3 regions of the Streptomyces sp. NBC_00016 genome follow, and region 2 is predicted to be linked to each of the others. Evidence: riboswitches for the same ligand, from Rfam matches in the RefSeq annotation. Region 2 holds a riboswitch; each other region holds the start of a gene.

What was found. A riboswitch is a leader RNA that binds a small molecule or an ion and turns the genes downstream of it on or off. The one in region 2 is predicted to bind thiamine pyrophosphate.
Region 1: another riboswitch for thiamine pyrophosphate. It lies ahead of OG933_RS13605 (thiamine ABC transporter substrate-binding protein); the one in region 2 lies ahead of thiC (phosphomethylpyrimidine synthase ThiC).
Region 3: another riboswitch for thiamine pyrophosphate. It lies ahead of thiO (glycine oxidase ThiO); the one in region 2 lies ahead of thiC (phosphomethylpyrimidine synthase ThiC).

Annotation. Positions count from the first base shown of each region.
Region 1 is NZ_CP108304.1:3,120,624-3,123,877, forward strand. It holds gene OG933_RS13600 (ABC transporter permease) at 1-587, opposite strand, end outside; gene OG933_RS13605 (thiamine ABC transporter substrate-binding protein) at 563-1,639, opposite strand; TPP riboswitch at 1,731-1,836, opposite strand; gene rlmN (23S rRNA (adenine(2503)-C(2))-methyltransferase RlmN) at 1,898-3,004, opposite strand; gene OG933_RS13615 (phosphatidate cytidylyltransferase) at 3,165-3,254, opposite strand, start outside.
Region 2 is NZ_CP108304.1:5,097,433-5,100,686, forward strand. It holds gene OG933_RS22585 (YibE/F family protein) at 1-834, opposite strand, end outside; TPP riboswitch at 1,366-1,555, shown strand; gene thiC (phosphomethylpyrimidine synthase ThiC) at 1,548-3,254, shown strand, end outside.
Region 3 is NZ_CP108304.1:7,152,899-7,156,152, forward strand. It holds gene OG933_RS31545 (thiazole synthase) at 1-201, opposite strand, end outside; gene thiS (sulfur carrier protein ThiS) at 205-405, opposite strand; gene thiO (glycine oxidase ThiO) at 450-1,616, opposite strand; TPP riboswitch at 1,614-1,724, opposite strand; gene OG933_RS31560 (hypothetical protein) at 1,777-2,127, shown strand; gene OG933_RS31565 (NAD(P)/FAD-dependent oxidoreductase) at 2,160-3,254, shown strand, end outside.

The DNA.
Region 1 (3,254 bases), 2.0 Mb from region 2:
ACCGTGCGCCACGCCGTCAGGCGGGACGCACCGAGCATCCGCGCCGCCTCCTCCTGCCGCGGGTCGAGCTGCGACCACAATCCCCCCACCGTCCGTACGACGACCGCGTAGTTGAAGAAGACGTGCGCCAGCAGGATCGCCCACACCGTGGTGTCCAGCCGTACGCCCCACAGGTCGTCGAGCAGTCCACCGCGCCCGACGAGCGCCAGGAACGCCGTGCCGACGACGACCGTCGGCAGCACGAACGGGACGGTGACGACGGCGCGCAGCACCTGCTTGCCCGGGAACTCCAGGCGGGCGAAGACATACGCGGCGGGCAGCGCGACCAGGAGCGTCAGCGCGGTGGAGGCCAGCGCCTGCCAGGTGGTGAACCACAGGACGTGCCGGATGTCGGCCTGCGCGAGCACGTCCCACAGCCGCCCGAAGCGCCAGCCCCCGTCGGAGCCGAGCCCCCGGGCGACGATCGCGGCGACCGGGTAGGCGAAGAAGACCGCGAAGAACGCGACGGGCACGGCCATGAGTCCGAGCCGCGCCGCGTTCCCCGCGCGGGCCGCGCGCCCGGTCACTTCAGTACGAGCGAGGTCCATGACTTGACCCAGTCGTCACGGTTGTCGGCGATCTTCGCCGGGTCCAGCGTCTCGGGGTCCTTGGCCTGCGGGCCGTACTTCGTGAACTCCGCCGGCACCGCGGCCCCCTCCCGCACCGGGTAGACGAACATGTTGAGCGGCATGTCCTGCTGGAACTCCTTGGTGAGCAGGAAGTCGAGGAGCGCCTTGCCGCCCTCGGGGTTGGCTGCGTTGCTCAGCAGACCCGCGTACTCGACCTGGCGGAAGCAGGTGCCGGTGGAGACACCGGTCGGGGCGGTGGTCGGCTTGGGGTCGCCGTAGATCACCTCGGCGGGCGGCGAGGAGGCGTACGAGACGACGAGCGGCCGGTCGGCCCCCGCCTTCTTTCCGCCCGCGGAGCCGGAGAACTCCTCGTTGTAGGCCTGCTCCCAGCCGTCGACCACCTTCACGCCGTTGGCCTTCAGCTTCTTCCAGTAGTCCGCCCAGCCGTCGTCGCCGTACTCGGCCGCCGTGCCCAGCAGGAAGCCGAGGCCGGGCGAGGAGGTGGCGGCGTTCTCGGTGACCAGCAGGTTCTTGTACGCGGGCTTCAGGAGGTCGTCGAAGGAGGCGGGCGGGGTCAGCTTGTGCGCGCTGAAGTACGCCTTGTCGTAGTTGACGCAGATGTCACCGGTGTCGACGGGCGTGACCCGGTGCTTCTTCTGGTCGGCCCGGTACGCGGGCAGGACCTGGTCCGCGCCCTTCGCCTCGTACGACTGGAACAGCCCGTTGTCGAGGGCGCGCGACAGGAGCGTGTTGTCGACGCCGAAGAAGACGTCGCCCTGCGGGTTGTCCTTGGTGAGGATGGCCTTGTTGACGGCCTGACCGGCGTCGCCGTCCTTGAGGACCTTCACCTGGTAGCCGGAACTCTTCTCGAAGTCCGCGAGCACGTTCTTGGAGACGGCCCACGAGTCGTGGCTGACGAGGGTGACGGTCCTGGACTCCGCCGCCGAACCGTCGTCGTCCGACGATCCGCAGGCGGACAGCGTGACGAGGCCGAGGCCGACGGCCGCGGCCACGAACGTCCTGGTGTGCACTGGATTTCCTCCTGGGGTTGACCAGGAAGAGACGCGGCCCTGCCCGGGCACCCGCGGAAGGTTCCGCCGGTGCCCGGGCAGGGCGCAACAGCTTGAGTGATGACCGAACTTCCTACCCAGAATGACCTGGGCAAGGTTCAGAGGGTCTGCGGACTCTCCCGCACTCTCAGCGCTGTGGCGCTCCCCTGTCGGAATATGAAGATGTACTGATACGGACGTACTGATACCCGATACGTCGTACCTGATACCGGGGTCAGACTACCGCTCGGTGGCCGCGAGCTGACCGCACGCCCCGTCGATCTCCTGGCCACGGGTGTCCCGCACCGTGACCGGCACCCCGTGCGCGGCGATCGCCTCGACGAACGCCTTCTCGTCCTCGGGCCGGGATGCCGTCCACTTCGAGCCCGGGGTCGGGTTGAGCGGGATGAGGTTGACGTGCACGGGCTTGCCGCGCAGCAGCCTCCCCAGCCGGTCACCACGCCAGGCCTGGTCGTTGATGTCGCGGATCAGCGCGTACTCGATGGACAGCCGGCGCCCGGACCGCTCGGTGTACTCGAACCCGGCGTCCAGCACCTCGCGCACCTTCCACCGTGTGTTCACGGGGACGAGGGTGTCGCGCAGCTCGTCGTCCGGCGCGTGCAGGGAGATCGCGAGCCGGCACTTGAAGCCCTCGTCGGAGAACCGGTGGATGGCCGGCACCAGCCCGACCGTCGACACGGTGATGCCCCGCTGCGAGATCCCGAGCCCGTCCGGAGCCGGGTCGGTGAGCGCGCGGATGGCGCCGACGACCCGCTTGTAGTTGGCGAGAGGCTCGCCCATCCCCATGAAGACGATGTTGGACAGCCGCGCGGGACCGCCCGGGACATCCCCGTCCCGCAGCGCCCGCATCCCGTCGACGATCTGGTGCACGATCTCGGCGGTGGACAGGTTGCGGTCGAGGCCCGCCTGTCCGGTCGCGCAGAACGGGCAGTTCATCCCGCACCCGGCCTGCGAGCTGATGCACATCGTCACCCGGTCCGGGTAGCGCATCAGCACCGACTCCACGAGCGTGCCGTCGAACAGCCGCCACAGGGTCTTACGGGTGGTCCCCTGGTCCGTCGACAGATGCCGCACGACCGACATCAGGTCCGGCAGCAGCGCCTCACGCAGCTTCTCGCGAGCACCGGCGGGGATGTCGGTCCACTCCGCCGGGTCGTGCGCGTAACGCGCGAAGTAGTGCTGCGACAACTGCTTGGCACGGAACGGCTTCTCCCCGATCTCCGCCACGACCTCCTTCCGCTCGGCGGGCGAGAGGTCGGCGAGATGCCGCGGCGGCTTCTTGGCTCCGCGGGGGGCGACGAAAGTGAGTTCTCCGGGTGCAGGCATAACCCCTCCAGTGTCTCAGATCGAATGCGTGGCCCCGGCTGCGAGCCGTGCGGCGTGGTCGTCGGCGGCCGGGCGCGGAGAACTGCCAGGTCATACGGCGACGGGCCCCCTCCCCGAAGCACAGGGAGAGGGCCCGTACGAGCCGGTCGCGCGGTGCGGGTCAGCCGGAACCCACGAACAGGACGAGCATCAGCCACACCACGGGAGCCGTGGGCAGCAGCGAGTCCAGGCGGTCCATGATGCCCCCGTG
Region 2 (3,254 bases):
GACGCCCCGCAGCCGCCCGACGACCACGACGGCGACCGCGAAGATGATCGCCAGGACCGCCATGGGGATGCGGCGGTTCACATCGGTGACCGAGTACTGGAGGTCCTTCGGCGCGGAGGGCTCGTAGGCGACCACGACCTTCTCGCCCTGCTCCAACTGCCGTGACTGGTCCGGCTGGACGATCTCGGTGAAGGTACGGCCCTTGTCGTCGCCGGTGTCCACCCGGATCGTGGCCCGCTTGCAGGTGCCGGCCGCCTGCTGCTGGGCGGAGGAGCCCTCGGCCGTGGAGGTGTCGCCGGTAGGGGTGTCGCCCGAGGCGTTCACCGACGCGCAGCTCAGGCTCACGACCTTGGTGACCGTGGCCTGCTGGGTCTGCCGGTCGAAGCCGACTCCGGTGCGCTCGTGCGCCGGGGCTCCGCCGGGCCACAGCACCACGAGCCCCACCAGTACCGCGGCTCCGAACGGGATGAGGATGGCCGCGATGACCTTGCGCAGGTGCTGGGAGACGGGGGCGGCCGGGCCATGACTGTGGCTGTGCGAATGCCCGTGCCCGCCGTCCGAACCGGAGCCGTGCCCGTCGCCCGGGCCATGGCCGTGCCCGTCGCCCTGGCCGTGTCCGCCGCCCTGGCCATCGCCGGGGCCGTTGCCGGGACCGCCGCCATGGCCACCGTCGTGACTCTGCCCATGACCGTGTTCGCGGTCGAAGCCATATCCGTCACCAGAGCCGGGACCAGAGCCAGGATCGGAACCGGAGCCGGGACCACGTTCAGGACGAGGGCCCGGGCCAGGACGGGGGCCGGGACCATGGTCGGGGCCGTACTCCTGCCCGGGCACGGACCGATCCCCGTACCCGTCGTACCCGCGGTCGTCCCCGTATCCCTGGTCGTTCTCGGGCCCTTGCCCGTTCCGGTATTCCTGCCCGTTCCGGTATCCCCGGCCGGTCCCGGGCCCTGGACCGTTTCCATAGCCCCGGCCACTCCCCGACCCCGACCCTGGCTGCGCTCCTGGCCCCGACTGGGGCCCCGGCCCTGCCCCGCGGCCCTCGACCGGGCCGGGCCCTCGGCCGCCAGGGGTTCCGGCGCGTCTCAGTCCGCCGAGCCCGCCTGCGTATCCCGGCCCGTGGTCGGGACTACGCGGGTGGTCGTGACCGTTGCTGAAGTCGCGGTCGCCTCTGGGGCCGCTGCCAGGACCGCTTCCGGAGCCATTGCCGGAGCCATTGCCGGGGCCGCTGGCGGCGCCCGGTCGGCGGGGCGGCTCGGGCGGCGGATACGGGGGCTGGTGTGTCGTGGTCACCGACCGATCATCGCAAGAACGACACGGGCCCTCTGTTCACCGCGCCAGAATTGACGCTAGCGTGGAGACAACCTTTGCACACGCGGGAGCTCGGAGCACCGGGCTGAGAGGGCGCTGACCTCCGTCTTCGCGATGTTTCACGTGGAACGTCTCTCGAATCGAGTGATGTTTCACATGAAACATCGGCAGGCGGTAGCCGCTGCGTCGACCGCCGAACCTGTTACCGGGTAATGCCGGCGTAGGGAGTAGGTCTCATGACCAACAAGGACGCACGCACGCCTGCCTTCACGCAGAACGCGACCAGCGAGAGCACGGTCGACGTGAATGCCTCGGAGGCCGGGAAGTCCATCGGCTGGCACAAGGGGTACGTCGAGGGCACTCGCTCCGATCTACAGGTGCCGGTTCGTCAGGTGCATCTCACCAACGGGCAGTCGGTCAGCCTGTACGACACCTCCGGCCCGTACACCGATCCACTCGTCGAGACCGACGTCCGCAGGGGCCTGTCGCCGTTGCGCGAGAACTGGATCATCGCCCGGGGCGACACCGCCGAGTACGCGGGCCGGCCGGTCCGCCCCGAGGACGACGGCCTCAAGCACACCTCACCGCGCGGCGGTCTGCGCAACCTCGACGCGGTCTTCCCGGGCCGGCCGCGCCTGCCGCGCCGCGGGCGGAACGGCGAGGCGGTCACCCAGCTCGCGTATGCGCGCCGGGGGGAGATCACACCCGAGATGGAGTTCGTGGCCATCCGGGAGAACGTCTCCCCCGAGGTGGTTCGCGAGGAGATCGCGGCGGGTCGCGCCGTGCTGCCGGCCAACGTCAATCACCCGGAGATCGAGCCGATGATCATCGGCAAGCGGTTCCTGGTGAAGGTCAACGCCAACATCGGTAACTCGGCGGTGACGTCCTCCATCGAGGAGGAGGTCGAGAAGATGACCTGGGCGACCCGTTGGGGCGCCGACACGGTCATGGACCTGTCGACCGGCCGCAACATCCACACCACCCGCGAGTGGGTGCTGCGCAACTCCCCCGTCCCCATCGGCACGGTGCCGCTGTACCAGGCGCTGGAGAAGGTCGACGGCCGCGCCGAGGAACTGACCTGGGAGATCTACAAGGACACCGTCATCGAGCAGGCCGAGCAGGGCGTGGACTACATGACGGTCCACGCCGGTGTCCGCCTGTCGTACGTCCCGCTCACCGCCAACCGCAAGACCGGCATCGTGTCCCGTGGCGGCTCGATCATGGCGGCCTGGTGCCTCGCGCACCACAAGGAGTCGTTCCTCTACGAGAACTTCGAGGAACTCTGCGAGATCCTCGCCGCCTACGACGTCACGTACTCCCTGGGTGACGGCCTGCGGCCGGGTTCCATCGCGGACGCCAACGACGCTGCGCAGTTCGCTGAGTTGAGGACCCTCGGGGAACTCAACCGGGTCGCGAAGCGTTTCCATGTTCAGACGATGATCGAAGGCCCGGGCCATGTCCCGATGCACAAGATCAAGGAGAACATCGACCTTCAGCAGGAGATCTGTGATGAAGCTCCGTTCTATACGCTCGGCCCGCTGACGACGGACGTCGCGCCGGCGTACGACCACATCACCTCCGGCATCGGTGCCGCGATGATCGCCTGGTGGGGCACGGCCATGCTCTGCTACGTCACGCCGAAGGAACATCTGGGCCTGCCCAACCGGGACGACGTCAAGACCGGCGTCATCACCTACAAGATCGCCGCCCACGCAGCCGACCTCGCCAAGGGGCACCCCGGTGCGCAGGAATGGGACGACGCGCTGTCCGACGCCCGCTTCGAGTTCCGCTGGGAGGACCAGTTCAACCTCGCCCTCGATCCCGACACGGCACGGGAGTTCCACGACGAGACACTCCCCGCTGAGCCGGCGAAGACGGCGCACTTCTGCTCGATGTGCGGGCCGAAGTTCTGCTCGATGAAGATCAGCCAGAGCATCAACGAG
Region 3 (3,254 bases), 2.1 Mb from region 2:
CCGGATACCGAGCCGCTCCAGCACCGACAGCACGGAACCGTGCACCGAGGGGTCCACCCGGCGCATCGCGACCGTCGTCAGCTCGGTCCCGGACGCCACCAGCGCCCGCTCCAGCACCTCCAGGCTGGGCGCACCCCCCGTGCCCATGATCAGACGGGACGAGAAGGACCTGCCTGCGAGGACGAAGGGATCGTCGGCCATGGCTCAGCCCCCCTGGACCGCGGTGAGGACTTCCACCCGGTCACCGTCGCGCAGCGCCGTGGACGGCCACTGCGCGCGCGGGACGACGGTCTCGTTGAGCGCGGCGGCCACTCCGGAGGGCGCCGGCGTCAGGGACCGTACGACGCTGTCGAGGGCCGTACCGGCGGCGAACTCGCGCCGCTCTCCGTTCACCGAGACCTGCACGGGGGCGTTCTCCCGGGCGTTCCCCCGGGCGTTCTCCTGGGCGTTCATGCGGGCTGCTCCGAGAGTGCGGCGGCGCCGAAGCGCCGGGGCGTGAAGGGACGGGCCTCGTCCGGGAGCTCCCCGGTGGCCAGGGCGTGCGCCATCGCGTCACCCGTCACCGGCGTCAGCAGCACGCCGTTGCGGTAGTGGCCGGTGGCCAGCAGCAACCCCGCCAGCGCCGTCGGCCCGAGCAGCGGCGCGTTGTCCGGGGACCCGGGCCGCAGCCCCGCGCGCGTCTCCGTGAGCGGCAGCTCGGTGATCCCGGGGACCAGCTCATGGGCGTCGCGCAGCAACTCGTACACGCCCCCCGCCGTCACCGTGGTGTCCCAGCCCAGCTCCTCGCTGGTGGCGCCCACGACCAGCTCGCCGTTCTCCCGGGGGACCAGATAGACCTGGCTGCCGCGCACCACGGCCCGCACGGTCCGGCTCAGGAACGGCGCGTACCGCGGCGGCACGGTCAGCCGCAGCACCTGGCCCTTCACCGGCCGTACGGGGGGCAGCACGTCCTGCGGCACCCCCGCGAGCCGACCGCTCAGGCTGCCGCCGGCGAGCACCACCTGCCCCGCCTCCAGGGCCGTACCGTCCGGCGTGACGACCCCCGTGGCACGCTCGCCCACGACGGACAGCCGCTCGGCCCGTACGCGGTGGAAGGCCACCCCGGCCCGCTCGCACGCGGCCACCAGCGCCGCGGTCAGCCGCCGCGGGTCGATCTGGTGGTCGCCGTCGACCCGCAGCCCGCCCCGCGCCCCGGGCGCCAGCAGCGGCTCCAGGCGCCGGCACTCCCGCCCGGACAGCCACTCCGACTCCAGCCCCGACTGCTGCTGAAGTGCGTGCAGTTCGCGCAGATGGGCGCGGTCGTCGGAGTCCAGCGCGACCGCGAGCGTGCCGCAGCGCCGGTAGCCGAGGTCGTGCCCGGTCAGCTCCGTCAGCTCGGCCGCGAACTCCGGATAGCGGCGGGCGGAGGCCAGGTTGAGGCCGAGCAGGGTCTGCTCGCCGTGGTGCAGTTCCGTGACGGCGGCCAGCATCCCGGCCGCCACCTGGGCGGCCCCGCCGCCCGGTGCCGGGTCGACCACCGCCGTGGCGAAGCCGCGCTGCGCGGCCCGCCAGGCCGTGACCAGCCCGATGATCCCGCCCCCGATGACGAGGACGTCTGACGTACGTGGAGACGACATGGGCGTCCAGCCCCTCCCTTCGCCGGCATGACCCGGATCAGGTTCGACGGTCGGAGGCCGCCAGCCTCCCTCTCAGCCCGGTGCGTCCGGACTCCCGCGTGTGCTCTAGGTTGGCCACCCTAGCCCGTGGTCCGGCGCCTCTGTAAGGGAGCCTTTCGTCATGCCCCGCTCGTTGGACGGCCTCGTCCTCGCGCCCGTCGCCGACCAGGCCCCGGGCCAGGTCGGCACCCGAACCCGCTTCACGTACCACGAGCGCGGCGGCGAGATCTGGGCGGAGTACGCGGGCGGTGACGTCGTACGCGGGCATCTGGTGGGTACCCGGGAAGGGGACCGGCTCGACTTCCGGTACGTACAGCTCAAGCACGACGGGACGACGTCCTCGGGGCACTGCGTCTCGACGGTCGTGGAGCTTGGCGACGGACGGGTGCGGCTCGAGGAGAGCTGGGCGTGGGAGTCGCAGGAGGGCAGCGGCACCAGCGTTGTGGAGCAGGTCACGGCGCACGACGGCTGACTGACGATTCGTCAGCCGCCTAAGGTGATCAGGTGAGCGAGCAGAGGCAGGAAGAAGGCGGTCCGTCCGGGCGGCGCGTGGTGGTCGTCGGCGCGGGCATGGCCGGGGTGCAGACCGCCGTGGCCCTACGTGAACAGGGCTTCGACGGCAGGGTGACGCTGATCGGCGCGGAGCCCCACCAGCCCTACGACCGGCCCCCGCTGTCCAAGGCCGTCCTGCTCGGCAACGCCGAGGGCTCCGCCTTCGACGTCGACTTCGAGGGCCTCGGCATCGAGCTGGTGCTAGGCCGCGAGGTCGGCGGCCTTCGCCCCGCCGACCACGAGCTGGACACCGAGGCCGGGCCCGTCCCCTACGACGTCCTCGTCCTCGCCACCGGCGCCGAACCGATCCGGCTGCCCGGCGCCGAGGGCGTGCCCGGCGTGCACCTGCTGCGCACCCTGGACGACGCCGAACGGCTGCGGCCCGTACTCGCCCGGCAGCACGACATCGTGGTCGTCGGCGCCGGCTGGATCGGCGCCGAGTTCGCCACGGCCGCGCGGGAGGCCGGCTGCGCGGTCACCGTCGTCGAGGCCGCCGGCCGGCCGCTGGCCGGGGCCCTGCCCGCCGAGGTCGCCGCCCCGATGGCCGCCTGGTACGCCGACAGCGGCATCGAGCTGCGCACCCACGCGCGCGTGGAGCGCGTCGAGCCAGGTGCGGTCGTCCTGGAAGACGGCTCCCGGCTGCCCGCAGGCGCCGTCGTGGTGGGCATCGGCGCCCGCCCCGCCACCGCATGGCTGGCCGGCTCCGGCGTCGCGCTCGGCGCCCACCGTGAGGTCGTGGCCGACGTCCATCTGCGGACCTCCGTGCCCGATGTGTACGCGGTCGGCGACTGCGCCTCCTTCCCTTCGGGGCGGTACGGCGAGCGGCTCCTCGTGCATCACTGGGACAACGCCCTCCAGGGACCGCGCACGGTCGCGACGAACATCGTCGGCGCCGCCACCGACGAACCCCTGGCCGTCTACGACCCCGTCCCGTACTTCTGGTCCGAGCAGTTCGGCCGCTTCGTCCAGTACGCCGGACACCACGCCGACGCCGACCGCGTGCTGTGGCGCGGCGACCCGTCGGGACCCGCCTGGTCGGTGTGCTGG